DNA from 2 places in the Bacillus sp. GW821-FHT01G09 genome. Region 1 is predicted to be linked to the other one. Evidence: a T-box and tRNA genes for the amino acid it is inferred to sense, from the RefSeq annotation. Region 1 holds a T-box; the other holds one or more tRNA genes.
What was found. The T-box of region 1 lies ahead of valS (valine--tRNA ligase). A T-box ahead of a tRNA ligase gene usually reads a tRNA of that ligase, here a tRNA-Val.

Region 1 (20,341 bases):
TATTTTTAATGAGCTGTTTAAGCAGGCAGTTACAGTGGGCAAACGGACTCACGCCGAAACAGACATTGGCTCAAATGCGGTGTCAGTAAGCTATGCTGCAGTTGAACTTGCTAAAAAAATCTTCGGAAATCTTTCAAGCAAGCACATATTGATTCTCGGTGCGGGAAAAATGGGCGAGCTTGCTGCGGAAAACCTGCACGGACAGGGAATCGGCAAGGTCACTGTCATTAACCGAACATACTTGAAAGCGAAGGAGCTTGCAGACCGTTTCTCAGGTGAAGCGAGAAGCTTGAATCAGCTTGAAAGCGCGCTTGCGGAGGCTGATATTTTAATCAGTTCAACCGGTGCAAGTGAATTTGTCGTGTCCAAAGAGATGATGGAAAACGCGAATAAGCTTCGCAAGGGACGTCCGCTGTTTATGGTCGACATTGCCGTGCCTAGAGATCTTGATCCGGCGCTGAATGATCTTGAAGGTGTTTTTCTTTATGATATCGACGATCTGGAAGGCATTGTAGAAGCGAACATGAAAGAGCGGAGAGAAACAGCTGAAAAAGTTGAACTGTTAATTGAAGAAACCATTGTGGAATTTAAACAATGGATGAATACACTTGGTGTTGTGCCTGTTATTTCTGCATTGCGCGAAAAGGCGCTTGCCATCCAGTCAGAAACGATGGACAGCATTGAGCGTAAGCTGCCTCACTTAAGCACAAGAGAGAAAAAACTGTTGAACAAACACACCAAAAGTATTATTAACCAAATGCTTCGTGATCCGATTTTAAAGGTGAAAGAGCTTGCGGCAGATGCTGATTCTGAAGAAAAGCTCGCGTTGTTTATGCAGATTTTTGATATTGAAGAAGCTGCGGGCCGTCAAATGATGAAAACCGTTGAAAGCAGCCAGAAGGTCCACTCTTTTAAGAAGGCTGAATCAAAAGCGGGCTTTAGCCCACTTGTAAGTGAGTGAAAGCTGAATGATTGATACTGCAATGGCAAGACTTAATGAGGGGACAATCGTCATTTACGCTTTAAGTGTACTCTTTTATTTTATAGATTTTCTTCAACACAACCGGAAGGCTGGAAAAATGGCCTTCTGGTTGCTTTCTATTGTCTGGACTCTGCAAACCGTGTATTTGGCCTATTTTATGTGGGTGACGGGGCGGTTTCCGGTATTAAATGTGACAGAGGCGCTTTATTTTTATGCCTGGGTGCTTGTCACGCTGTCACTTGTACTGACAAAGCTTTTACGTGTTGACTTTATCGTGTTTTTTACAAATGTTATAGGATTTTCTATGATCGCCATTCACACATTTTCACCGACAGAGCAGCAGTCAGCTGCTTTTTCCGGGCAGCTTGTATCTGAGCTTTTGGTGATTCATATTACAATGGCGATTCTTTCATATGGCGCTTTTTCCCTTTCTTTCGTTTTTTCTGTGCTATATATGTTTCAATATCATCTGCTGAAAAAGAAAAAGTGGGGAAAATGGCTGTTGAGAATAGAAGATTTATCTAAGCTTGATTATATGGCGTATGTTTTAAATGTCATTGGGGTTCCGATGCTGCTGCTGAGTTTGATTCTCGGCGTCATTTGGGCGTATGTCTCACTAGAAACGCTGTATTGGTTTGACGCCAAAGTGCTTGGTTCGTTTGTCGTCCTGCTGCTGTACAGCTATTATCTTTATATCAGGCTGATTAAAGAGCTGCAAGGAAAGGTCGCAGCACTGTGGAATACGGCTTGTTTTCTGGTGCTGATGATCAATTATTTCCTGCTTGGAAGCCTGTCGCAATTCCATTGGTTCAGTTAAACGATGTCCCAAGCAGATTCGGGAGGAAAGAAATGATGAGAACGATTAAAGTAGGTTCCAGACGGAGCAAACTCGCTATGACTCAAACAAAATGGGTTATTCAAAAACTGAAGGAAATCAATCCTTCGTTTGCTTTTGAAATTAAAGAGATCGTGACAAAGGGCGACCGGATTGTCGATGTTACACTCTCAAAAGTGGGTGGAAAAGGGCTGTTTGTCAAAGAAATTGAACAGGCGCTTTTAAACGAAGAGATTGATATGGCAGTGCACAGCATGAAGGACATGCCTGCTGTTTTGCCTGAAGGCCTTGTGATCGGCTGTATTCCTGAACGGGAAGACCCGCGTGATGCCCTTATTTCAAAGAATCGCGTAAAGCTTTCAGAAATGAAGGAAGGTGCTGTCATTGGCACAAGCAGTTTAAGAAGAAGCGCGCAGCTTTTGATTGAGCGCCCTGACCTTACAATTAAATGGATTAGAGGTAATATAGATACAAGACTTCAAAAGCTGGAAACAGAGGATTATGACGCGATTATTTTAGCGGCTGCCGGCCTTTCCAGAATGGGTTGGAAGCAAGATGTCGTAACCGAATTCCTTGAGCCTGAGCGCTGTTTGCCTGCTGTGGGGCAGGGAGCCCTGGCGATTGAGTGCCGAGAATCGGATGAAGAGCTGTTGGCGTTGTTTTCTCAGTTTACAGATGAATATACAAAACGGACTGTCTTAGCGGAACGTGCTTTTTTAAACGCGATGGAGGGCGGCTGCCAGGTTCCGATCGCGGGCTACTCCGTGTTAAATGGACAGGATGAAATTGAAATGACAGGGCTTGTCGCTTCACCTGACGGCAAAATCATTTTTAAAGAAACCGTCACCGGAAACGATCCGGAGGAAGTAGGAAAGCGCTGTGCCGCTCTTATGGCTGACAAAGGAGCAAAAGATTTAATTGATCGTGTAAAACGGGAGCTTGACGAGGATGGAAAATGATTTTCCGTTGAAAGGAAAAACAGTGCTTGTCACCCGGAATAAGGCACAGGCAGCATCATTTCAGCAAAAAGTGGAGGCGCTTGGCGGTAAAGCGGTTTTAACCTCTTTGATTACGTTTCGCCGCGCTTTGCCGAATGATGTTGCGGAACAGGTAAGAGAGGATCTTGCCGCGCCAGGCTGGCTTGTTTTTACAAGTGTGAACGGGGCAGACTTCTTTTTTTCTTATCTGAAGGAAAATCAGCTTATTCTCCCTGCGCATAAAAAAATTGCAGCCGTCGGTGAAAAAACCGCGCGCCGTTTAAAAATGCATAACGTATCGGTTGATGTGATGCCACAGGAGTATATTGCTGAACAATTGGCTGACGCTCTTAAGCAGCATGCTGAACCGGGGGAGCCCATTACCGTGATGAAAGGGAATTTGTCACGTGATGTGATAAAACAAGAGCTTGTCCCGCTCGGTTTTGAAGTAAAGGAATGGGTTCTCTACGAAACGATTCCGGATGAAGAAGGCATTGAGGCACTGAAAGACGCTGCGGGTCAATATTCCTTTGACTATGTAACATTTACGAGTTCATCAACCGTACATACGTTTATGCATGTCTTGGGAGAAGAATTAAAAAAGTGGAAGGCGAATGGGACGGCCTGTATCAGCATTGGGCCTTTAACAAATGATGCCCTTCTGACATACGGCATCACATCGCATATGCCTGATACATTTACAATAGATGGCATGCTTGAGTTAATGTGCAGCATGTCAAGAGAGGAAGAGAGAATATGAGTCAATCATTTAATAGACACCGCCGCCTGCGGACATCAAAAGCAATGAGAGAAATGGTAAAGGAAACACGTTTGCACCCATCAGATTTTATTTATCCGATTTTTGTCGTTGAAGGTCTGGAAGGCAAAAAAGCTGTTCCGTCAATGCCTGATGTTTACCATGTATCATTAGATTTATTGAAGGATGAAGTAGCGGAGCTGGTCAAACTGGGCATTCAATCTGTTATCGTGTTCGGCATCCCGGAAGAAAAAGATGATTGCGGAACACAAGCGTACCATGATCACGGAATTGTCCAAAAAGCCATCACAGAAATTAAAGAACACTTCCCTGAAATGGTTGTTGTCGCTGACACGTGCCTGTGCGAATATACAGACCACGGCCATTGCGGACTTGTCAAAGACGGGGTCATCCTCAATGATGAATCGCTGGAGCTTTTAGCGCAGACAGCTGTCAGCCAAGCGAAAGCAGGTGCGGATATCATTGCGCCATCAAACATGATGGACGGATTTGTTACAGTGATCAGAGAAGCGCTTGATAAAGAAGGATTCGTCAATATTCCAATCATGTCTTACGCTGTGAAATATTCAAGTGAGTTTTACGGTCCGTTCCGTGATGCAGCAAACAGCACACCGCAATTCGGAGACCGCAAAACATATCAGATGGACCCTGCCAACCGTATGGAGGCACTCCGCGAAGCACAATCAGATGTCGAGGAAGGTGCGGACTTTTTGATTGTCAAACCTTCGCTTTCTTATATGGATATCATGCGTGACGTAAAAAATGAGTTTACTTTGCCGCTCGTCGCTTATAATGTAAGCGGAGAGTATTCAATGGTGAAGGCTGCAGCGCAGAACGGCTGGATCAAAGAAAAAGAAATTGTGTTGGAAATTTTGACAAGCATGAAGCGCGCGGGTGCCGACCTGATTATTACGTATCATGCGAAAGACGCAGCGAAATGGCTTGCGGAGTAATTTTATTCAGTTGACAGGAGTTGAGGCAGATGAGAAGCTATGAAAAATCAAAAACGGCTTTTAAAGAAGCGCAAAAACTCATGCCAGGCGGTGTGAACAGTCCCGTTCGCGCATTTAAATCGGTAGACATGGACCCGATTTTTATGGAGCGTGGAAAAGGCTCGAAAATCTTTGATATTGACGGGAATGAATATATTGACTACGTCTTGTCATGGGGGCCATTAATTTTAGGGCATACAAATGACCGCGTCGTAGAAAGCCTCAAAAAAGTGGCTGAATACGGGACAAGCTTCGGTGCTCCGACTGAAGTAGAAAATGAACTGGCTAAGCTCGTCATTGATCGTGTGCCATCTGTAGAAATTGTACGAATGGTAAGCTCCGGAACAGAGGCTACAATGAGTGCCCTCCGTTTGGCAAGGGGCTATACAGGCCGCAACAAGATTTTAAAATTTGAGGGCTGCTACCACGGACACGGCGATTCTCTCTTGATTAAAGCTGGTTCAGGTGTTGCCACTCTCGGTCTGCCTGACAGCCCGGGGGTGCCTGAAGGCATTGCGAAAAACACCATCACCGTTCCGTACAATGATTTAGAAAGTGTAAAGCTTGCTTTCCAGCAATTCGGTGAAGACATTGCGGGAGTCATTGTAGAGCCAGTTGCCGGAAATATGGGTGTTGTTCCGCCGCAAGAAGGCTTCCTGCAGGGTCTGCGTGATATCACTGAGCAGTACGGCTCCCTGCTGATTTTTGATGAAGTGATGACTGGCTTCCGGGTCGATTATAACTGCGCTCAAGGCTACTTCGGCGTAACGCCTGATCTGACTTGTTTAGGAAAAGTAATCGGGGGCGGACTTCCTGTCGGCGCTTATGGCGGAAAGGCAGAAATCATGGAGCAGATCGCTCCAAGCGGTCCGATCTATCAAGCTGGTACATTGTCAGGCAACCCGCTTGCGATGACGGCTGGCTTAGAGACATTGAAACAGCTGACACCTGAATCCTACAAGAATTTCATTAAAAAAGGCGACAGGCTGGAAGAAGGAATTTCAAAAGCCGCCGAGGCTCATGGCATTCCGCATACCTTTAACCGTGCAGGTTCGATGATCGGTTTCTTCTTTACAAACGAACCAGTCATCAATTATGAAACGGCGAAATCATCTGATTTGAAGCTGTTCGCAAGCTATTATAAAGGGATGGCAAATGAAGGGGTATTCCTTCCGCCATCACAATTCGAAGGTCTTTTCCTCTCAACGGCCCATACTGATGAAGATATTGAAAACACAATCCAGGCAGCTGAGAAAGTATTTGCTGAGATCAGCCGCAGATAAGAGTGAAAACCGGTATCAAGGACTCCTTGTGCCGGTTTTTTCGTGCTCTCCCACTCATATTTTCTCCAGTTCATACATACACCTTTAGTGACATCTAATTTTAAGGATTAGATGAAAGGAGGATATGAACTTGCCGCAAAATCATCGATTGCAATTTTCTGTAGAAGAATCGATCTGTTTCCAAAAAGGACAGGAAGTTTCTGAACTGCTTTCTATTTCATTAGATCCTGATATTAGGGTTCAGGAAGTAAATGATTATGTATCAATCATAGGATCGCTTGAACTTACAGGTGAGTACAACATAGATCAAAACAAACATACCGAAGAGATTTATACAGATAAGCGGTTTGTTGAACAAGTCAGAAAGAGAGAGGATGGAAGTGCGGAACTGACTCACTGTTTTCCTGTGGATATTACCATTCCGAAAAATAAAGTGAGCCATTTACAGGATGTCTTCGTCTTTATTGACGCATTTGACTATCAATTGACGGATTCGCGCATTTTAACAATTCAAGCTGATTTAGCGATTGAAGGGCTTTTGGATGATACGCAAGACAAAGAGCCGGAGATACCTTTATATGAAGCTCCTGCGGCATTCAGGGAGGAAGAGCTTTCAGAGCCGCCGGCACATAGTGTAGTAGAAGAACCGGGTGCATCATCGGCAGAGGAAGCAGTTATTCAGCATGAACCGCCAGCCGAACCGCCAGAACTTTTTATCTCGAAAGCGGGGCTCCGTGAAGAACTGGAGACAGAAAAAGCAGAATCTGAGCCGCCTGAATCGGTTGCTTCAGAACCAGAAGCCAGAGAAGATGTGAAAGAGGAAGAAGAGCAAGAAGAGCTTGCTGTGCCGGAAAAGGAGGTTCGTGCTGAATCGGAAACAGAAGAATCTGAGCCAGAACCTGATCCTTCAGAAATAGAGATTCAAGAGATCGTTAAAGCAAAAAAAGAAACGGCAGAACCGGCAGCTGCAATAGCGGATGTTCGTGAAGAAGCAGACTCTCCAGCTGAGACTGAGCTTCGTGAACACGCTGGAGCAGAAGAATCGCCTGCTTTGGAAGCTGAGCTTCATTCAGAGACTGTGATTGCAGAGGAAAAAGCGGAAACAACAGTGTCTCCTAATCATGAATATGCGCTGCGCCAAGAGGCTCAAAAGGAAGAAGCGGCTCAATCGGATCAGGCTGATCCTGCGCTTTGCCAAGAAGAGGCGGAACCGGATGAAGCTTTGGAGAGTGTATCAGGGGCCGCTCTCTCCATAGAAGATAGCAGAGAAACAGCTTCAGCTGTATATATGGAGAATGACAATGCCGATTTACATTTCCATTTCAATCAAAAAACAAGCTCGGAGGAGGCATCTCAAGAAGAATTGCCTGAACCGGCATACCGTACCTTCCTGCCTGAACAAGAAGAGGAGGATTCTTTTTATTCAGCGCCTAAGCTGCTGGAGGAGGAAGAACAAGAGGAAGAGAGCTTCGAAATTGAAGTGAGAAAAACACCATCAGCTGAAGAGCCTAAGGAAGAAACACCTTTTCAATCCTTCCAGCTGCCTGAAACTTCTGAGACTGAAAGGAAGGAAACGGATGCTGTTCCTAGGGTTGCTCCTGCTGCTGAAACGAAGGAACCTCAAACAAAGGAAAGTAATAATTCTCTTTATTTAACAAAACTCTTTACAAAAGAAGCGGATGAGTTTTCGAGAATGAAAATTTGTATTGTGCAGCAGGAAGATACGATCGAGCGTTTATGCGAACGGTATGAAATTACATCCCAGCAGCTGATCAGGATGAATTCTTTAGCCTTGGATGATGAATTAAAAGCAGGACAGATTCTCTATATTCCTCAATATAAAAATAGCCATGCGTAAACCATAAGCGATCGGAAAATGTGGTGAATGAAATGGAAGATACCCAATCGGTTCTTCGGGAATACGGACTGACTGCTCAATTTATTGAGCCTGTCAGTCCTCTTGTTTGGAAAGTGTATACAGACTACGGTGTATTTGCCCTGAAAAAATTGAAAGAGGGTCGCGGCAAGCATTTTACAGATCATATGGTGGCGATTGAGGAAAAAGGCTTTCGTTCATTCGTTCCCGTTTACAGAACAAATAGCGGTGAGTTTTTCTCAGCAGGCATACAATACGGAGATACCTACTATTTAATGCCTTGGCTCCAATTTGACCAAGAGGAAGAACGGGATCAGAAACATGCTTATTTATTTAGAGAAACAGCCCGTCTTCACGAGAGAACCGCGCAGGAACTAAAGGTTAGACGTGATGAGATTGAACGTTATTACGGGCAAACGAAAAAAAAGTGGGAACAAGATAAAATTTTCTATGAGCAGTTTGTGGATAGAGCGGAGAAGGAATGGTACCTTTCTCCTTTTGAACTCCAGGCCATAACCTATTTTTCAGAAACCATTTCCGCGGTGAATTTTGCGCTGGAACGGCTGGAGGACTGGTATGAGTCTGCAAAGGAAAAGGACGTTTCAAGGGTTGTAATGAACCACGGCAGCCTGTCTATACACCATTTTCTGTATAATGATGCCGGGACCGGATATTTTACAAACTTCGAAAGAGCATCTGTCGGTCCGCCGCAAAACGACCTGCTCGGCTTTTATACAAAAATGTTCAGGGGCTTTCCGAAAGCTTGTCCGGAATGCGTCGAATGGTTTTATGGATATACGAAATCATTCCCTTTGCGTGAAGCGGAAGTCAGCCTTTTTCTCAGCTATATGGCATATCCGGCAGCCATGTACAAGGTGCTGAACGGTTATCAAACTGGGAAAAGACAGCATGAAAAAGAGGAATGTACACAATTATTAAAGGCTTATTGGCAAATGAAAAACATAGAGCCGTTTGTGATGAAAATTCATCAGATTGAACAAGAGAAAAAATTTCAGGCTGAAAACGAGTCCACGTCTTAATGGCGCGGACTTGTTTGTTTATATCCATTCTAAATGAAGGGCGCAAGCTAAAAAGATTAGGATTGCGAGCAGCAAAACATCAAAGGTTGTCGGAAAGAAAATGGTTCTGATTCCTTGAAAAATCGTAATGGGAATAATCACTTGTGCGGATACAAGCCGAATTTGCCTTACCCATGGCGGCAGCGAATAAGAGCTGAAACGTTTCTTCACGGTGCATCCTCCTCTACGCATTTACAAGCATCATATGTAAACTTGGGCAATAGGTGCCTGCCCATCTGTATAGAAAGCGGTGTTTTTGGAAAAGATGATTGACGAATCAAAAACACTTTTACTATAATAAAGAACATAAATAATGTATACAATGAGCTGATAAATACACCTGCTTAGAACGGGAAGAGTACAAAAAAGGCGCATGCAGAGAGAGAAGCCGTTTGCTGAAAGGCTTCTTATGTTGTCTGATTGGAAGGTCGCCCGGGAGCATAATTTCTTGAAAGAAGAGTAGAGAAATTCGGGAAACACCCGTTATCCGTTATAAGTGCATGAACTGATAGAGTTCATGAAAAAAGGTGGTACCGCGAAAGAGCTTTTCGTCCTTTTACAGGGATGAAGAGCTCTTTTTTCGTTCTCAGCCATTTTTAAACATGCTGGAGGGTTATGATGGAAACGAATGAACAAACAATGCCGACGAAATATGATCCGGCAGCGGTTGAAAAAGACCGATATGATTTTTGGCTAAAAGGCAAATTTTTTGAAGCGGGCAGTGACCAGACAAAAGAGCCATACTCTGTTGTCATCCCGCCGCCAAACGTAACAGGGAGACTTCACCTTGGCCACGCATGGGACACAACGCTGCAAGACATTGTAACAAGAATGAAACGCATGCAGGGCTATGATGTGCTGTGGCTTCCTGGCATGGACCACGCCGGCATCGCGACACAGGCTAAAGTAGAGGCGAAACTTCGTGAAGAAGGCAAATCCCGCTACGATTTAGGCCGTGAAAAATTCCTCGAAGAAACGTGGAAGTGGAAGGAAGAATATGCTGACTTTATTCGCAGCCAGTGGGCGAAATTAGGTCTTGGCCTAGATTATTCCCGTGAACGTTTTACGCTGGATGAAGGCTTGAGCAAAGCGGTAAGGGAAGTATTCGTTAAGCTTTATGAAAAAGGCCTGATCTACAGAGGCGAATATATTATTAACTGGGACCCAGCGACAAAAACAGCCCTATCCGACATTGAGGTGATTTACAAGGATGTTCAAGGCGCATTCTATCATATGAGCTATCCGCTTGCTGACGGTTCAGGCTCAATTGAAATTGCGACGACACGTCCTGAAACAATGCTCGGTGATACAGCTGTTGCCGTTCACCCTGAAGACGAGCGCTATAAACACCTTATCGGAAAAACGGTGATCCTGCCGATTGTAAATCGTGAAATTCCGATTGTCGGTGATGACTATGTTGATATGGAATTTGGTTCAGGTGCCGTGAAAATTACGCCTGCTCATGATCCGAACGACTTCGAGCTTGGCAACCGCCACAATTTAGAACGCATCCTTGTCATGAATGAAGATGGCACGATGAATGAAAATGCGCTCCAATATCAAGGTATGGATCGTTTTGAATGCCGCAAAAAGCTCGTGAAAGATTTACAGGAGGCGGGAGTTCTCTTCAAGATCGAGGATCATATGCACTCTGTCGGCCATAGTGAACGAAGCGGGGCTGTTGTGGAGCCTTATCTTTCTACACAATGGTTTGTGCGCATGCAGCCGCTTGCTGATGCAGCGATTGAGCTGCAAAAGAAAGAAGAAAAGGTCAACTTTGTGCCTGACCGTTTCGAAAAAACGTATTTACACTGGATGGAAAATATCCGCGACTGGTGTATCTCCCGTCAATTGTGGTGGGGCCATCGTATTCCTGCCTGGTATCATAAAGAAACAGGCGAGCTATATGTCGGGCTTGAAGCGCCGGAAGACAGCGAAAATTGGGAACAGGATACAGACGTACTGGATACATGGTTCAGTTCTGCGCTATGGCCTTTCTCCACAATGGGCTGGCCTGATGTAACGGCTGAAGACTTTAAACGCTACTATCCGACAGATGTTCTCGTGACAGGGTACGATATCATTTTCTTCTGGGTATCACGCATGATTTTCCAAGGCATTGAATTTACAGGCGAGCGCCCGTTCAAAGATGTTTTAATCCACGGCTTAATCCGTGACGAGCAAGGCCGGAAAATGAGTAAATCTCTTGGCAACGGTGTCGACCCGATGGATGTGATTGACAAGTACGGAGCCGATTCTCTGCGTTATTTCCTTGCGACTGGAAGCTCTCCTGGCCAGGATCTGCGCTTCAGCTATGAAAAAGTGGAATCGACCTGGAATTTTGCCAATAAAATTTGGAACGCCTCCCGTTTTGCATTAATGAATATGGATGGCATGACGTACGATGAGCTTGATCTGTCAGGCGAAAAGTCAGTCGCTGACAAGTGGATATTAACGCGATTAAATGAAACGATCGAGCACGTGACCCAGCTTGCTGATCGATATGAATTTGGTGAAGTAGGACGCCATTTATATAACTTTATTTGGGATGATTTCTGTGATTGGTATATTGAAATGGCGAAGCTACCGCTTTATGGAGAAGACGAAGCTGCCAAGAAAACTACCCGTTCCATCCTTGCTTACGTACTTGATCAAACGATGCGTCTGCTCCATCCGTTTATGCCATTCTTAACGGAGGAAATTTGGCAGCACCTTCCTCACCAAGGGGAATCAATTACAGTAAGTCAATGGCCTGTAGTAGTGCCGGAGCATACCGATACTGAAGCGGCAGCTGACATGAAGCTTCTTGTTGAGCTGATCCGTTCTGTGCGCAATATCCGCAGTGAAGTCAATACGCCAATGAGCAAGCAGGTTGAACTGTACATTAAAACAAGCACAGACGAAATAGCGTCCCGCCTCGAAGCGAACCGTTCATATGTTGAACGCTTTACGAATCCGAGCGTGCTTAAAATCGGCACCGATATTGAGGCTGTTGATAAGGCGATGACGGCCGTTGTCTCAGGAGCAGAGGTTATTCTTCCGCTTGAAGGCTTAATCAATATTGATGAAGAAATTGCCCGTCTGCAAAAAGAATTTGATAAACTGACAAAAGAAGTTGAGCGTGTCCAAAAGAAACTTGGAAATGAAGGATTTATGAAAAAAGCGCCTGCACACGTAATTGATGAAGAACGTGAAAAAGAAAAAGATTATGTGGCGAAGCGTGACGCTGTTCAAAAACGAATGGCTGAGCTGAAGGGTTAATGAAAAGCCGGGGCGGTTTCTAGAGAAACCGCCTTGTCTTATAAAAGAGGGGATTATCATTGTTTACTGCATATCAAGATGCGCGCAGCTGGATTCACGGGAGGCTGAAATTCGGGGTGAAGCCCGGACTTGGCCGAATGAAACAGCTGATGGCGCGGTTAGGACATCCTGAAAAAAAAATCCGAGCGTTCCACGTCGCAGGAACAAACGGTAAAGGATCAACTGTCGCTTTTATCCGTTCTATGCTGCAGGAAGCCGGATATACGGTTGGAACATTTACATCGCCTTATATTATTACGTTTAATGAACGGATCAGCGTAAACGGGATACCGATTTCTGATGAGGAATGGACAGCACTCGTCAATCAAATGAAACCGCACGTTGAAGCCCTTGATCAAACGGAATACGGACAGCCGACAGAATTTGAAATTATGACAGCTTGTGCATTTTTATATTTTGCAGAGTTTCATAAGGTCGATTTTGTTATTTTTGAAACAGGTCTGGGCGGTAGATTCGATTCTACTAATGTGGTTGAACCGCTCTTAACTGTGATTACAAGCATCGGGCACGATCATATGAACATTTTGGGAAACACCATTGAAGAAATTGCAGGAGAAAAGGCCGGTATTATTAAAGAAGGTATTCCAATCGTTACAGCAGTTACCCAGCCGGAAGCTTTACAGGTCATCCGCCATGAAGCCGAACGGCATGCTGCGCCGTTCCAGTCATTGCATGATGCATGTGTTATTTTCAATGAAGAGGCTCTGCCTGCAGGAGAACAGTTTTCATTCAAAACGGAAGAGAAATGCTATGAAGATATTCGGACATCTCTGATTGGCACCCATCAAAGACAAAATGCTGCTTTGTCCATTTTGGCTGCGGAGTGGCTCAATAAGGAGAATATTGCCCATATCAGTGACGAAGCGTTAAGGAGCGGGCTTGTGAAGGCTGCTTGGCCGGGACGGTTAGAGCTTGTTCAGGAACATCCTCCGGTATATTTAGACGGTGCGCATAACGAAGAAGGTGTTGAAAAGCTGGCGGAAACGATGAAGCAGCGTTTCGCCAATTCACGCATTTCTGTGGTGTTTAGCGCGTTAAAGGACAAACCGTATCAGAACATGATTAAAAGACTGGAAACCATTGCTCATGCGATTCATTTTGCTTCTTTTGATTTCCCGCGTGCTTCTCTTGCAAAAGATCTCTATGATGCAAGTGAAATCAGCAATAAAAGCTGGAGTGAAGATCCAGACGATGTGATCAAATTCATAGAAAGTAAAAAGGGCTCAAATGAAATTGTGCTGATTACCGGATCTCTTTACTTTATTTCTGACATTCGAAAAAGGTTGAAATAAAAGGATCCGGCTCCGGCAGAATCAAAAAAAAGATTCTGCCGGTTTTTTTATGTGTAAAATTGAATATCTCCAATTGGAGCTCAGGATGCTCATTTTGCTACAATCCATACCAGAACTCAGTGAGTAAAGGTGTGTTGTCTATGCTATCCCTTCTTTTTATCTTCGGGCTTATCCTTGGTTCTTTTTACTATACGGCCGGGTGCCGTATCCCCTTACATCTATCTATTATTGCGCCCCGTTCATCATGCCCGTTTTGCCGGAGGACATTAACTCCTGCAGAATTAATTCCCATCCTGTCATTCCTATTTCAAAAAGGTAAATGTAAAAGCTGCGGGCATAGGATTTCTTTTATGTATCCCGCAGCAGAGCTTGTGACAGCGTGTTTATTTGCCGCCGCAGGAATACGCTTTGGCACGTCGCTGGAACTGTTTCCCGCTGTGGTGTTTATCTCTCTTCTCATTATTGTTGCAGTGACAGATATTCATTTTATGCTGATTCCAAATCGTATATTGATTTTCTTTCTTCCCTTTTTGGCGGCCGCGAGATTGATTTCTCCGCTTGATTCCTGGTATGCAGGCCTGTTAGGTGCGGCAGCCGGATTTCTATTTCTGGCTGTAATTGCCGCAATCACCCATGGGGGAGTAGGGGGAGGAGATATTAAATTATTTGCGGTGATTGGCTTTGTGCTTGGTGTGAAAATGCTGGCAGCTGCCTTTTTCTTTTCTGTTTTGATAGGTGCATTATATGGAGCTGCAGCCGTTCTGACTGGTAGACTCGCTAAAAGGCAGCCGCTTCCCTTCGCCCCCGCTATAGCCGCAGGGAGCATTTTAGCCTATTTATACGGTGACTCTATCATTTCTTTTTATATCAAAATGGCATTGGGCTGACTGCTGAAAAATTTGACGAACGTTTTTTGGACAAGACGACAAAAGTCTTGTTCTTTTTTTCTTTGCCTGTGCTAAAGTGTGTAGCATGAAAAGCCGACAAGAACGGTCAAGCAAATGAAGGGAGGAAGCGGAATTGAAAAAAAGAAAGAATAAAAAAAACAGTAAAGCCGCAGAAAAAGCCCTCAAGGTGACGATTAATGGAAAAGAAGAGACGGTTTACGAACAAGAGACGCCTGAGACAGAGGCGGATAAAAGCATGACATTTTCAAATTGGGAGGAAAAAAGACAGGCAGAACAAGAGGTTGCGGCATCCCAGGAACATCCTGATGAAGATGAATTCAATTGGGATTCAGAGGAAGACAAGGTGTTTAAAGAGGACCCAAAAGTTGTTCCTCCTTTTCAAAAGAAAAAAACAAAGCTTTATGCAAAAGGAAAGACCGGGGCTGCCAAACCGGTAAAAAGAGTGGCCGCGACGATTGCCTTCGCGGCTGTCATTGGCACTGGATTAGGGCTATTCGCGTTAAACATATCGGGGAATAAAGAAGCGTCAGCACCGGCCTCTTTAGAGGATTCTCTAGGCAGCCAAACGGCAAAAGCAGGGGATACTTCAACTGATAAACAAACTTCAGGCACAGAAAAACAAGCGGCGCAAACTGAAGGTACATATAAAACATACGCTGTACAAGCCGGAAAATTTTCAAATGAAAAGGGTGCCGAAACGTTAACAGAACAATTGACCGAAAAAGGATATTCCGCCGTGTCACTGTCAAAGGATGACGGGTATACGTATGTCATCGCGGGCTTAGCCAGTGATAAGGATGTCTCACAGCAGTTAGGACAGGTTTTAATCGACAGTGATTTTGAAGCCTGGGGAGGCAAGGAGCTTTCCTTATCAATAGAGTCAGATATGACAGATTCTTTTAAGGAAACAGCGGAGCTTGCAGCAAAGGCGATTCTCGGCGAAGACATTACAAAAGCGAGTGTAGAGAAAATAGAAAAGTCTCTTGGTGAAACAAAAGCGTCAGAAACAGGAGAGAAAAAAGCGATTTTGCAGGCTTTAAAGGAATTAGAGGATCCAAGTGCTGAAGCCGGGTGGAAGGCTCAGCAGGAGCTGTTAGCCGTCGTAAAATAAGAGATAGTGCCCTGAGCCTTCGTCCTTTAGTGACAGGCTTTTTTTATTTTGTCATGAAAAAGTTATTTTTCTGAAATTGTGACAAGCCTCGTGATTTGGTAGGATAAACGAGTATCTTTTTTTCTTAAGCAAACCCTGAAAGGATGACGAACATGACAAAACCGCTAATACTTGCATCACAATCTCCGCGCAGGAAAGAACTCCTCGATCTTCTCCAGCTGCCCTACTCCATTATTGTCAGTGAAGTAGAAGAAAAATTAAATCGAAACTTTTCACCAGAAGAAAACGTCCAATGGTTGGCAAAACAAAAAGCTAAGGCTGTAGCTGATCTCCACCCGCATGCAATCGTTATCGGTGCTGATACAATGGTATGCCTTGACGGCGAATGTCTTGGCAAACCGCAGGATCAAGAAGAAGCTGCTTCTATGCTGCGGAGGCTTTCAGGCCGAAGTCACTCAGTAATAACCGCGGTCAGCATTCAAGCTGAAAATCACAGCGAGACTTTTTATGATAAGACAGAAGTTGTGTTTTGGTCCCTCAGTGAAGAAGAGATTTGGACGTATATTGAAACAAAAGAGCCGATGGATAAAGCAGGTGCATACGGCATCCAAGGAAGAGGCGCGCTTTTTGTAAAGAAAATAGACGGAGATTATTATTCAGTCATGGGCCTTCCTATATCAAAAACAATGAGAGCTCTTCGCCATTTTGATATAAGGGCATGACGGTTCTATAAACGGGAAGGGAAAGAAAAGGAGTGCTTGGTCATACACGATCTGCCATTAAAACTCAAAGATTTCCCAATGAAAGAAAAGCCAAGAGAACGGCTCCTGAAAGTCGGAGCCGAGAACTTAGCGAATCATGAACTTTTGGCTATATTATTGCGGACAGGGACTAAACACGAATCTGTTTTGGACCTGTCAAACAGGCTGCTGCGCTCATTTGACGGGCTGCGCCTGCTCAAGGAAGCATCGGTTGAAGAGCTGTCAAGCATCCCGGGAATCGGTATGGTAAAAGCGATTCAAATACTGGCTGCAGTTGAGCTTGGAAGCCGGATTCATAAATTAGCCAACGAAGAACATTTCGTTATTCGCTCCCCGGAAGACGGCGCTAATCTTGTCATGGAGGATATGCGCTTTTTAACCCAGGAGCATTTTGTCTGTTTATACTTAAATACAAAAAATCAAGTCATCCATAAACGCACCGTATTTATCGGAAGCCTGAATTCATCTATTGTCCACCCGCGAGAGGTGTTTAAAGAAGCGTTTAAACGATCTGCCGCTTCCTTTATCTGTGTTCATAATCATCCTTCTGGAGATCCGACGCCGAGCAGGGAAGATATTGAAGTGACAAGACGGCTGTTTGAATGCGGAAACCTGATTGGCATCGAGCTGCTTGACCATTTGGTGATCGGGGATAAAAAATTTGTGAGTTTAAAGGAAAAAGGATATTTGTAACACTTTTTTTTTCGTCGAATTAAGCTATAATAGAGTTTATGAGTTTTTCCCTTTAGGGTATTTTTGCTTTAAGAAAGGAAGATACATACATATGTTTGGAATTGGTGCTAGAGACCTTGGTATAGATCTTGGAACTGCGAATACGCTTGTTTTTGTAAAAGGAAAAGGAATTGTTGTGAGAGAGCCGTCAGTTGTCGCTTTACAGACGGATACGAAATCGATTGTCGCTGTCGGAAATGATGCGAAAAATATGATTGGACGGACACCGGGCAACGTGGTGGCTCTTCGCCCGATGAAAGACGGCGTTATCGCTGATTATGAAACAACGGCGACGATGATGAAATATTACATCAATCAAGCCATAAAAAATAAAGGCATGTTTGCCAGAAAACCATATGTAATGGTATGTGTCCCATCAGGCATTACAGCTGTTGAAGAACGCGCTGTTATCGATGCGACAAGACAGGCGGGAGCGCGTGATGCGTATCCGATTGAAGAGCCTTTTGCCGCAGCAATTGGGGCCAATCTGCCAGTTTGGGAACCGACTGGAAGCATGGTTGTTGATATCGGGGGCGGTACGACAGAAGTTGCGATAATTTCCCTCGGAGGCATCGTAACGTCTCAGTCAATCCGTGTAGCCGGTGATGAGATGGACGACGCAATTATCAACTACATCAGAAAAACGTACAACCTGATGATCGGTGACCGTACGGCTGAAGCGATTAAAATGGAAATCGGATCTGCAGAAGCTCCTGAAGAATCCGACAACATGGAAATCCGCGGCCGCGATTTGCTCACAGGTCTGCCGAAAACAATTGAAATTACAGGAAAAGAGATTTCTAACGCTCTACGCGACACTGTATCTACAATTGTCGAAGCAGTGAAGAGCACACTCGAAAAAACACCGCCTGAGCTTGCAGCAGATATCATGGACAGAGGTATAGTGTTAACCGGCGGCGGAGCGCTTTTGCGCAATTTGGACAAAGTCATCAGCGAAGAAACAAAAATGCCGGTCCTTATCGCCGAAGATCCGCTTGATTGTGTAGCGATCGGAACAGGGAAAGCACTGGAGCACATCCATCTTTTCAAAGGGAAAACTAGATAATCGGGAGTTCAATAGAAGAGGTGTAACACGATGCCGAATAAGCGGTTAATGCTATTACTTCTGTGTATTATCATATTGGTGGCTATGATTGGATTTTCGCTGAAGGGCGGCCGCAATACCACCTGGCCTGAGAAAGTGATCGGCGATACGACGGGAGTATTTCAAAATATTTTTCATACGCCTGCCGAATTTTTTGCAGGAATATTTGAGAACATCAATGATTTAAAAAACACATACAAAGAAAACGAGCGTCTAAGAGAAAAACTTGACGGACAGACACAATATGAAGCCAAGCTTCAAGAGCTTGAAGAAGAAAACAAATCCTTGCGTGACGAGCTTGGCCATGTCAAATCGATTAAAGATTACAAGCCGATTTTAGCAACGGTCATCGCCAGAAGCCCTGATAATTGGGCCAAACAGGTCACCATTAACAAGGGGACTCAGCAAAACGTAGCGAAAGATATGGCCGTTACAAACGAAAAAGGCGCATTAATCGGCAAGATCAAAAGCTCCGGACTTAACAATTTTACGTCTACTGTTCAGCTTTTAAGCGATACTGACCGCAATAACAGAGTCGCGACAAAAATTTCCGGAAAAAAAGGCAGCAAAGGCTACGGCTTGATCGAAGGATATGACAAAGAGAAAAAACGTCTTAAGATGACAATTATTGAGCGTAAGGATAAACAAGACGTGAAAAAAGGCGATCTTATTGAAACATCAGGGACAGGCGGTGTTTTCCCAGAAGGGCTGACAATCGGTGAAGTGACTGATATCGAGTCAGATTCCTATGGACTGACGAAGGTTGCTTATGTAAAACCTGCGGCTGACCTTACAGATTTAAATAATGTGATCGTTGTAAACCGTGACGTGCCGACTGTCGATACAGAGGAGGAAGGATCGTGAAACGTTTCCTTCTCCCTTTCGTTATGATGCTTGTTTTTTCTGCGGAAAGCATTTTTACAGATTTGGTGCATTTTCCTTTCGTTACAGATGACCAAGTGCTCGCCCCGCGTTTTTTGATGCTTGTATTGATATTCATGTCGGCTTTTATCAACCAAAAACACGCGATGATTTACGGATTTATTTTTGGTTTTCTATATGACATGAACTATACAAGTCTATTAGGCGTTTACATGTTTGGTTTTGCAGGGCTATGCTATTTGGCTTCAAAAGCGTTTAAAGTGTTGCATACAAACGCATTTGTAGTGATATTGATAGCAGTTCTGGCTGTCTGTCTGCTCGAATTTTACGTATTCGGCATTCAGTCTTTGATTCATAAAGACATTATGACGTTTAACGGATTTGTGCTTGACCGGTTTATACCGACAATTTTATTAAATATTGCAGCAGCTCTTATTCTTGTTCTGCCATTTAGATTGTTTTTTATGAGTCTAAAGAAAGAATTGAGAGATGAGTAAAAAGGATTTTATCTTTTTTTGACGAAATGAGTATGTTGTTGAGGTGAATATTGTGAAGACCAAAAAGCAGCAATATGTAACAATAAAAGGAACAAAGAATGGACTAACATTGCATCTGGATGATGCGTGTTCTTTTGATGAGCTTCTCGATGGTCTTCAGAATATGCTGTCAATTGAACAATATACCGATGGAAAAGGCCAGAAAATCAGCGTTCATGTTAAGCTGGGAAATCGCTTTTTATATAAGGAGCAAGAGGAACAGCTAACCGAATTGATTGCGTCAAAGAAAGATTTGTTTGTTCATTCTATTGACAGTGAAGTCATTACTAAAAAAGAAGCACAGCAGATAAGAGAGGAAGCCGAAATTATTTCTGTTTCAAAAATTGTCCGTTCAGGCCAAGTGCTGCAGGTAAAAGGCGACTTGCTCCTGATCGGTGACGTGAATCCCGGCGGAACAGTCAGGGCCGGAGGGAACATTTTTGTTCTGGGCTCACTGAAGGGAATCGCGCATGCTGGATTTAATGGAAATAATCAAGCGGTCATCGCCGCCTCTGAAATGCTTCCGACACAATTAAGAATCAATCATGTGTTAAATCGCTCCCCAGACCACATTCAAAAAGGGAACGAAATGGAATGTGCTTATTTAGATACAGACGGAAATATGGTCATTGAACGCCTTCAACATTTGGCTCATTTAAGACCTGATCTAACAAGGCTTGAGGGAGGAATGTGAATTGGGTGAGGCTATCGTAATAACTTCGGGAAAAGGCGGAGTAGGTAAGACAACAACATCTGCGAACCTCGGTACCGCCTTAGCCATTTTAGGGAAGCGCGTATGCTTAGTAGATACTGATATAGGACTGCGCAACCTTGATGTTGTAATGGGTCTTGAAAATAGAATTATTTACGATCTGGTAGACGTTGTAGAGG
Region 2 (3,408 bases), on a different contig from region 1:
ACGGTGAAGGTTTAATGGTTCTGACATGAGGATGCCCCCTGTTTTAAAATGATATATCTCAATATTCAGTATATTCATCTCTGTTATGATATTTCAACTATGTTTTTAAATTTTTGAAATTTTATTTCACTCAAGACTATAAGAAATGATGAAGGATCAACTGTTCTCCAAGCGGGCCGATTCTTCGCCGTCCTTTATCAAGGAACCCGCTTTTCATATAAAGGTGTTTTGCGCGTATGTTCAGATGATTGACGGCCAAGATGATTTCGTCGCACCATGGAAAATATCCGCTCACAAAAGCGGGAAGCAAAAGCATGGCTTTTTTCGCATAGCCTTTTCCGTGATGCACAGCGTTTAAAGACAGGGAGCTGAGCAGTAAAGCAAATGGATTGTTAGAATAAGAAGCAAGCGTTTCTTTTGATGCATGTAAAATGAAAAAACCGACTGGAAGGTCGTCTTTTAAGATGACAACCGGGTATCGGTCCTGTATGCCCAGAGCCTGAGACAGCACCTCTTTCGGGAGGGAGGTAAAGCGTTTGTCATCGTTGGTGAGCGTGAATGATTGGAGCTCGGGCAAGTGTTCAGGCTTATAGAAGGATAAAGAAATGTCTTGAGTCATGGGGGTGGCCTCCTTACAATATGTCGTTAAGCTCGTTTTCCGAAATGACGCGGTAGCCCGCTTGTTTTAACAGTGCGGCGGTTACTCCGCTGCCGGTGATTTTTTTGCCAGAGAATGTGCCGTTATAGATAAAACCGCTTCCGCAAGATGGACTGTTTTCTTTTAATATGACGGCAGAAGCGTTGATTTCTTTTGCGTAAGCCAATGTTTTCGCGGCGCCTTCCATATATAGTTCTGTGACGTCTTCTCCTGAAGCTGTCACGATTTTCGCTGTTCCATTGAGGACATCCTCGCCGGTGCCTCCTATGATTTCTGCGGGTTCGCGTGGGGTAGAGAAGCCGCCGAGAAGTTCAGGGCAAGCCATGACTGCTTTCTTTTCATCGACGAGTTTTCTGATTTTCTCCGACGCTGCGTGAGAGCCGTTATATCTGCATTCAATGCCTCCAAGGCAAGAACTGACTAGAATCATATTGGTTTCTCCTCTCTTGCTTTGCTTGTCTCTATCATAAAATAAATGGCTTTAGTTGGGAGGCTTTTTCAGTTAAAAAAGGAGTTAAAAAGTTTGAAAATAAAAAATTTAATTTTCCTCTTTACAAACAGGGGGTGACCTGTATATAATAACTTTTGTCAGCTCGACGAGAACACAACGGCCCGTTGGTCAAGCGGTTAAGACACCGCCCTTTCACGGCGGTAACACGGGTTCGAATCCCGTACGGGTCACCATTTGGAGGATTAGCTCAGCTGGGAGAGCATCTGCCTTACAAGCAGAGGGTCGGCGGTTCGAGCCCGTCATCCTCCACCATCTTGCCGGTGTAGCTCAATTGGTAGAGCAACTGACTTGTAATCAGTAGGTTGGGGGTTCAAGTCCTCTTGCCGGCACTGTTTTTTCAAAATTTTATGTGGAGGGGTAGCGAAGTGGCTAAACGCGGCGGACTGTAAATCCGCTCCCTCAGGGTTCGGCAGTTCGAATCTGCCCCCCTCCACCATTATTGGGCTATAGCCAAGCGGTAAGGCAACGGACTTTGACTCCGTCATGCGTTGGTTCGAATCCAGCTAGCCCAGTCACAGACACCTTTGATCAAAAGGTGTCTTTTTTCTTTTCGGAAAAATCATTCCAACTTCTAACTGTTCAGTCTGTATAATAATTTTAAAAATATGTTAAGGTAGTTTATTCACGAATTACCATCTACACCCTGCCAAAAATTTGATAAACTTATTTTATAAAAAAATTGAAACCTTTTGAAACGAAGCTCGTATACATACAGACCGGTGAAGGCAGAGGTTAGATAAATATGGAAATGATGATTAAAAAAAGAATTAAACAAGTCAAAAAAGGCGACCAGAATGCATTTGCGGACATCGTAGATATTTACAAAGATAAAATTTATCAGCTTTGCTACCGTATGCTTGGCAATGTGCATGAGGCGGAGGATATTGCACAGGAAGCTTTCATCAGAGCGTACGTTAATATCGACAGTTTTGATATTAACCGGAAATTTTCAACTTGGCTTTATCGAATCGCGACCAATTTGACCATTGACCGCATTCGCAAAAAGAAGCCGGATTATTACCTCGATGCAGAGGTGGCTGGTACGGAAGGCTTGACCATGTATTCTCAAATCGCCGCAGATGGTGTTTTGCCTGAAGATGCAGTTGTGTCGCTGGAGCTCTCAAACACGATACAGCAGAAAATTTTAAAGCTTCCTGACAAATACAGAACAGTCATCGTATTAAAGTATATTGACGAACTCTCATTAATTGAAATCGGGGAGATTCTAAACATTCCTGTGGGGACTGTGAAAACGCGGATTCACAGAGGCAGAGAGGCTCTTAGAAAACAATTAAGGGATCTTTAAGTGGGGTGATGAAATGAGCTGTCCTGAACAAATTGTGCAGCTTATGCATATGCATCTTGATGGAGATATCCTTCCAAAAGATGAACACGTATTAAATGAACATCTGGAGACATGCGAGAAATGCAGAAAGCATTTTTACGAGATGGAGAAATCCATAGCGCTTGTACGGAGCACATCGCATGTCGAAGCCCCCGCGGATTTTACCGCTAATGTCATGGCAAAATTGCCTAAGGAGAAGAAAAGAGCTTCTGTAAAAAGATGGTTCAGAACCCATCCCGTTATCGCAGCTGCTGCGGTATTCATCATTTTGATGGGCGGGGGTTTTTTTAACAGCTGGCATAATGACCACAATTTCAGCGTGTCCAAGCAGCCGAATCTTGTGGTTCATAACCATACTGTGACCGTACCAGAAGGTGAGACGGTCAAAGGTGATGTCACTGTCAAAAACGGCAAGCTGATTATTAAAGGCAAAATAGACGGGGATGTAACCGTCGTAAACGGCGAAAAGTATATGGCCTCTGCTGGACAAGTCACCGGTCAGATTGAAGAAATCAATCAATTATTCGACTGGACATGGTACAAGATGAAGTCTGCGGGGAAAAGTGTACTCGATGCATTCAATCCGAACGGAGAAGAGTAAAGCGCGTTAGCCGCTTTGCTCTTTTTTTGCGGGCTGAGAGCGCTGGCACATTTCACTTGCTAAATCGAAATGTGGTATAATGGGCTCGCTATGTAAAGTACATATGCGTAACACGTAAAACACAAAATACGAAATGACTGAAATCTTGGAGGACGAGGAAATGGCTTTTGAGGATATCCCTTTTTTGCAGTACCTCGGCAATGCCGTTGATATTCTCCTTGTTTGGTATGTGATATATAAATTGATTATGGTGATACGCGGCACGAAAGCGGTTCAGCTGTTAAAAGGAATTG

Region 2: it encodes a tRNA-Val, which carries the amino acid that the T-box ahead of valS (valine--tRNA ligase) is inferred to sense. The anticodon was not compared.

The regions. Positions count from the first base shown of each region.
Region 1 covers NZ_JBWKWL010000003.1:209,335-229,675, reverse strand. The annotation lists gene hemA (glutamyl-tRNA reductase) at 1-961, shown strand, start outside; gene AC07VD_RS11850 (cytochrome c biogenesis protein) at 969-1,799, shown strand; gene hemC (hydroxymethylbilane synthase) at 1,832-2,776, shown strand; gene hemD (uroporphyrinogen-III synthase) at 2,766-3,554, shown strand; gene hemB (porphobilinogen synthase) at 3,551-4,525, shown strand; gene hemL (glutamate-1-semialdehyde 2,1-aminomutase) at 4,555-5,847, shown strand; gene spoVID (spore coat morphogenetic protein SpoVID) at 5,978-7,705, shown strand; gene cotN (spore coat protein CotN) at 7,738-8,763, shown strand; gene AC07VD_RS11815 (YszA family small membrane protein) at 8,782-8,973, opposite strand; T-box leader at 9,139-9,361, shown strand; gene valS (valine--tRNA ligase) at 9,421-12,063, shown strand; gene AC07VD_RS11805 (bifunctional folylpolyglutamate synthase/dihydrofolate synthase) at 12,123-13,415, shown strand; gene AC07VD_RS11800 (prepilin peptidase) at 13,556-14,302, shown strand; gene spoIIB (stage II sporulation protein SpoIIB) at 14,436-15,434, shown strand; gene AC07VD_RS11790 (Maf family nucleotide pyrophosphatase) at 15,587-16,156, shown strand; gene radC (RadC family protein) at 16,193-16,888, shown strand; gene mreB (cell shape-determining protein MreB) at 16,980-17,993, shown strand; gene mreC (rod shape-determining protein MreC) at 18,024-18,896, shown strand; gene mreD (rod shape-determining protein MreD) at 18,893-19,411, shown strand; gene minC (septum site-determining protein MinC) at 19,464-20,144, shown strand; gene minD (septum site-determining protein MinD) at 20,146-20,341, shown strand, end outside.
Region 2 covers NZ_JBWKWL010000005.1:16,700-20,107, forward strand. The annotation lists gene murQ (N-acetylmuramic acid 6-phosphate etherase) at 1-27, opposite strand, end outside; gene AC07VD_RS16440 (GNAT family N-acetyltransferase) at 137-619, opposite strand; gene AC07VD_RS16445 (2-thiouracil desulfurase family protein) at 633-1,088, opposite strand; tRNA gene AC07VD_RS16450 (tRNA-Glu) at 1,268-1,342, shown strand; tRNA gene AC07VD_RS16455 (tRNA-Val) at 1,346-1,421, shown strand; tRNA gene AC07VD_RS16460 (tRNA-Thr) at 1,426-1,498, shown strand; tRNA gene AC07VD_RS16465 (tRNA-Tyr) at 1,521-1,605, shown strand; tRNA gene AC07VD_RS16470 (tRNA-Gln) at 1,610-1,681, shown strand; gene sigW (RNA polymerase sigma factor SigW) at 1,912-2,475, shown strand; gene rsiW (anti-sigma-W factor RsiW) at 2,489-3,115, shown strand; gene cdaA (diadenylate cyclase CdaA) at 3,276-3,408, shown strand, end outside.